One region of the Myceligenerans halotolerans genome, then DNA from elsewhere that is predicted to be linked to it. Evidence: riboswitches for the same ligand, from Rfam matches in the RefSeq annotation. Region 1 holds a riboswitch; the other holds the start of a gene.
The links. A riboswitch is a leader RNA that binds a small molecule or an ion and turns the genes downstream of it on or off. The one in region 1 is predicted to bind cyclic di-AMP.

Region 1 (2,197 bases):
CGGCGACGACTACGCGTGGCCGAGGCGCACGTTCCAGGCGCTGTCCACGCAGGTCTCGTCGCTCGGGGTGGAGTTCGCCGGCGCCCGGTTCCTGAACGAGCAGGGGGCGAGCGCCGCCCAGCTCGGCGCCGTGGTGCACGACGTCGAGGCGTCGCGTGCCGACGGGGTGCTGATGCTGATGGTCGGGCAGAACGCGGTCCGGTTCAACCGGGTGTTCGCCCGGCAGGGTCTCGACGAGCGGATCGTGCGCCTGAGCACGCTCATGGAGGAGAACATGCTCATGGGCAGCGGCGCCGGCGGGACGGAGAACCTCTACTCGACCGGGGGCTGGTTCCGGAGCCTGGCGACAGGCGGGGCGCTCGACCTGATCGGGCGCTACACGGCCCACCACGGCGTGCACGCCCCCGCGGTCGGGGCGGCGGCCGAGGCCTGCTACGAGGGCATCTTCGCGCTGCGCACCATCATCGAGCGGGCCGGGAGCGCGGCGGTGGCCGCGACCGACCGGTCGGTGGACGGCGTCGTGTACGAAGGCCCGCGCGGTCCGATGCGGTTCCAGGGCAACCACGCCGAGCACCGCCTCTACATCGCCCGGGCCGACGGGTTCGACTTCGACCTCATGGGTGAGCTGTGAACTGGGCGAACTCCGGGCGCCGCCCCCGGCCCGCGTGATGACGGCCGGCCCCGCTCGACGTCGCGGTGTGACTTATCCCATGGAGAACAATCCGGTCAAGTCATACCTGGGCGGACTCGGAACCCGTGACCCGATTGTGACTTCCCGGCCCGCCAGGGTTACGGTCGGTCCCGCTCACGGCACTCCGTGAGCGCTCGAGGCGGACGCCGAACCCTGTCACCGCCCCGGGATCTGCAAACCAGATGACAGGGGCGGGGGAACCAACGCAAGCGGGCGCCATCGGCGCCCTTGGGGTGAAGCCGCACGGGTAGTGCGGCCGGGTCACTCTCCGATCCGAATCCGACAGCTCACCTCGCAGGCGCCGGGAGAACCACACGTGACCACTCGCACGCCCGGGCGCCATCGCGCTGCCCGAAATCCCCTCACCCCGCTGACCCCGCTCACCCGTGCCGCCGCACGCGGCATCTCCGGCGTCGCGCGCCGTGGCGCGCTCGTCGTCGCCGGATCAGGTCTGGCCGTCTCCCTGCTCAGCATCCCCTCGGATGCGGCGCCGGCGGCCGACGCCGGCCCGACCACCGCCGAGCTCCAGGCCGTGACGGGGTCCGTCGAGGCCGCGGCCGCGCAGGACGCGGCCGCGCAAGATGTGGCTGCGCAGGACGTGGCCGCCGCCCCCGCCGTCCGAGTGGCTGCCGACAGCAGGCTCACCCTGGAGACCGGGACGATCAAGGTGACGCCCGCACCCGAGCCGGAGCCTGAGCCAGAACCCGAGCCGGAGCCGGAGCCGGTCGAGGCCGCAGAGCCCGTCGAGGAGGAGGCCCCCGCCGCCACCGAGCAGCCCGCCGAGCCGGTCGAGAAGGCCGTCCCGGCCACCGCCGCCGGCTCCGAGGTGGTCTCCATCGCCATGCAGTACCTCGGCGTGCCGTACGTCTGGGGCGGCTCGACCCCCGCAGGGTTCGACTGCTCCGGGTTCACGTCGTACGTCTACGCCCAGGTCGGCGTCACCCTGCCGCGCACCTCCTCGGAGCAGCGCTACGCCGGCACCGTGGTCTCCGCCGCCGAGGCCCGGCCGGGCGACCTCATCTGGTCCCCCGGCCACATCGCCATCTACGCGGGCGACGACATGCAGGTCGAGGCCCCGGTCCCGGGCGAGACCGTGCGCTACACGAAGATCTGGCAGTCGAGCCCGACCTTCATCCGCGTCGGCTGACACCGGCCGACCACGCTCCACCACGAGGGCCCGCACCACGACGGTGCGGGCCCTCGTGGGCTCTGATGCGGGTCACTCGCCGCGACGAACGCGAGCGCCGCGCCGACGGCCGCCGTCAGCGGCGGCGTGAACCACGACGCGGTCCCCGAGCGCCGCTCCGGGCCACCCCGGCCGATGCCGGGCGCCCGGGTCGATCGAGAGCGCGCAGCGGACCCCGCGCCCTCGCGCGGGCGGGAGGCGGAGACCGTCAGCCCTCCCCCGCCTCGTCGTCGAACCTCTCCCGCGCCGCCCGCACGTCGTCCATGTTCGACGACGCCCAGCGCAGGAGGGCGTCGATGAGGTCCTGCAGCGTGTTGCCG
Region 2 (2,197 bases), on a different contig from region 1:
TGGACCTGGCGGAGACCGACGCGTACTACTTCGCGCCGCAGAAGGCGTTCGGGTCCGACGGCGGTCTCTGGCTGGCGGTCCTCTCGCCCGCGGCCGTGGAGCGGGCCGCCCGGGTGGAGGCGGGCGGGCGCTGGATCCCGGAGTTCCTCTCCCTGACGACGGCGGTCGAGAACTCCCGCAAGGACCAGACACTGAACACGCCCGCCGTCGCGACGCTGGTCATGCTCGCCGACCAGGTGGACTGGATGCTCGGCAACGGCGGCCTGGACTGGGCGGCGAAGCGCTGCGCGACCTCGGCTCAGTACCTCTACGACTGGGCGGAGGCGCGCGACTGGGCCTCGCCCTTCGTGGTGCGGCCCGAGGAGCGGTCCACCGTGGTGGGCACGATCGACCTGGCCGACGGCATCGACGCCGGCGAGGTCATCGCGGCCTTGGGGGAGAACGGGATCCAGGATGTCTTCGCCTACCGCAAGCTGGGGCGCAACCAGCTGCGCGTGGGGATGTATCCCGCCGTCGACCCCGAGGACGTCGCGGCCCTCACCGCCTGCGTGGATCACGTGGTGGAGCGGCTCTGACCGGGGCAGCCAGGTGGGGTTGGTGGGGCTGCGGACATGTGGGATCTATCACGATAGTGGTCCGTGAGGGCTATTTCCGTTGCCATAACGTGACATGGCAGCTAACCCTGCGGTACGTTCAGCTCGCTCGACGGCTCAGCGCCGACGGGCCTCCGGACGGACGCCGAACCCTGTCACCGGCCGGGGAAACCCACGAACCGTATGACAGGGGCGGGGGACCCATTTTCGGGCGCCAGGGCGCGTCCTTGGGGTGAAGCGGCGCTGACTCAGCTCGGCGCGGCCGGGTGTGCTCCTACCCGAACCCGACAGCTGACCTCGTAGGCGGCCTGGAGATACTCGTGACCGCACGTACTGCCGCTGGACGCCATCGCGCCGCGCGCCGACCAGTGACCCCGCTCACCGATCTCGTGCAGAACTCCCAGCTCGGCCGCCGGACCGCTGTCGCGGCAGCCGCGGGCGGGATCCTTGTCTCGACCTTCGGCGCCGCCGCCGCGCAGGCCGCACCGGGCGAGACCGTGAAGAGCGACGTCAGCAAGCTCGGCTCGCTCAACCTGAGCGCCCTCTCCAGCGAGGCCCACCAGGTCGTCGATGCCGCCCCGGTGGTCACCGTCGCCCGCGACGCCAAGATGGCCGCCGAGACCGGCGTCGTCTCCGTGACGCCCGCTTCGGAGAACGAGGAGTACCAGGCACAGCTCGCCGCCGAGGAGGCGGCCGAGGAAGCCGCCGCTGCGGCCGCGGCTGCCGAGGAAGCCGCCGCGGAGGTGGCCTCGGCCGCGACGTCGGCGCCGGCCTCCGCGAACGGCTCCGAGATCATCTCGATCGCGTCGCGCTACGTCGGCACGCCCTACGTGTCCGGTGGCTCAAGCCCCAGCGGGTTCGACTGCTCGGGCTTCACCTCGTACGTCTACGCGCAGGTGGGTATCTCGCTGCCGCGCTCGTCGTCGGCCCAGGCCGCCGGCGGCACGCGGGTGGCCGCCTCGGCCGCTGTGGCGGGCGACCTGGTCTACGCCCCCGGTCACGTCGGCATCTACGCGGGCGGCAACACCATGATCGACGCCCCGAAGCCGGGCGACACCGTGCAGTTCCGCACGATCTGGATGAGCAACCCGATCTTCATCCGGTACTGATCCCTCCGCCGCGAGCCGAGCCGGGACCCCGTGTCCTGGCTCGGCTTTCGTGTGTCTGCGATAGCGTTGGACTGCGACGACGCACGCTCCGACGAGGAGGACGCAGATGGCTCGACCCGAGGTCGTGCTGGTAGGGGTCGACGGGTCCGCCGCCAGCATGCACGCACTCGACTGGGCGGTGGGCTGGGCCGACAGGGTCGGCTGGTCCCTGCACCTCGTGAGCAGCTACACGCTCCCCTCCTTCACCGCCGCGTCGCTCGACGGCGGCTACGCCGCGTTCGACGACACCTCGATGGCCGAGGGCGCGAAGGCGGTCCTCGACGAGGCCGAGGAGCGCGCCGTCGCGGCGGGGGCACGGGTCACGACATCGGTCGCCACGGGTGACGCGGCGGGTGTGCTCGTGGAACTGTCCACGGACTACGGCCTCGCCGTGGTGGGCACGCGCGGACGGGGCGGGTTCACGGAGCGGCTGCTCGGCACGGTGTCGTCCGCGCT

Region 2: another riboswitch for cyclic di-AMP. It lies ahead of ACYVK5_RS09700 (C40 family peptidase); the one in region 1 lies ahead of ACYVK5_RS17205 (C40 family peptidase).

Annotation. Positions count from the first base shown of each region.
Region 1 is NZ_BAAGRL010000025.1:129,922-132,118, reverse strand. Features, by position in the region: gene ACYVK5_RS17210 (substrate-binding domain-containing protein) at 1-631, shown strand, start outside; cyclic di-AMP (ydaO/yuaA leader) riboswitch at 826-1,004, shown strand; gene ACYVK5_RS17205 (C40 family peptidase) at 1,008-1,838, shown strand; gene ACYVK5_RS17200 (winged helix-turn-helix transcriptional regulator) at 2,086-2,197, opposite strand, start outside.
Region 2 is NZ_BAAGRL010000012.1:119,095-121,291, forward strand. Features, by position in the region: gene serC (phosphoserine transaminase) at 1-575, shown strand, start outside; cyclic di-AMP (ydaO/yuaA leader) riboswitch at 727-914, shown strand; gene ACYVK5_RS09700 (C40 family peptidase) at 914-1,702, shown strand; gene ACYVK5_RS09705 (universal stress protein) at 1,809-2,197, shown strand, end outside.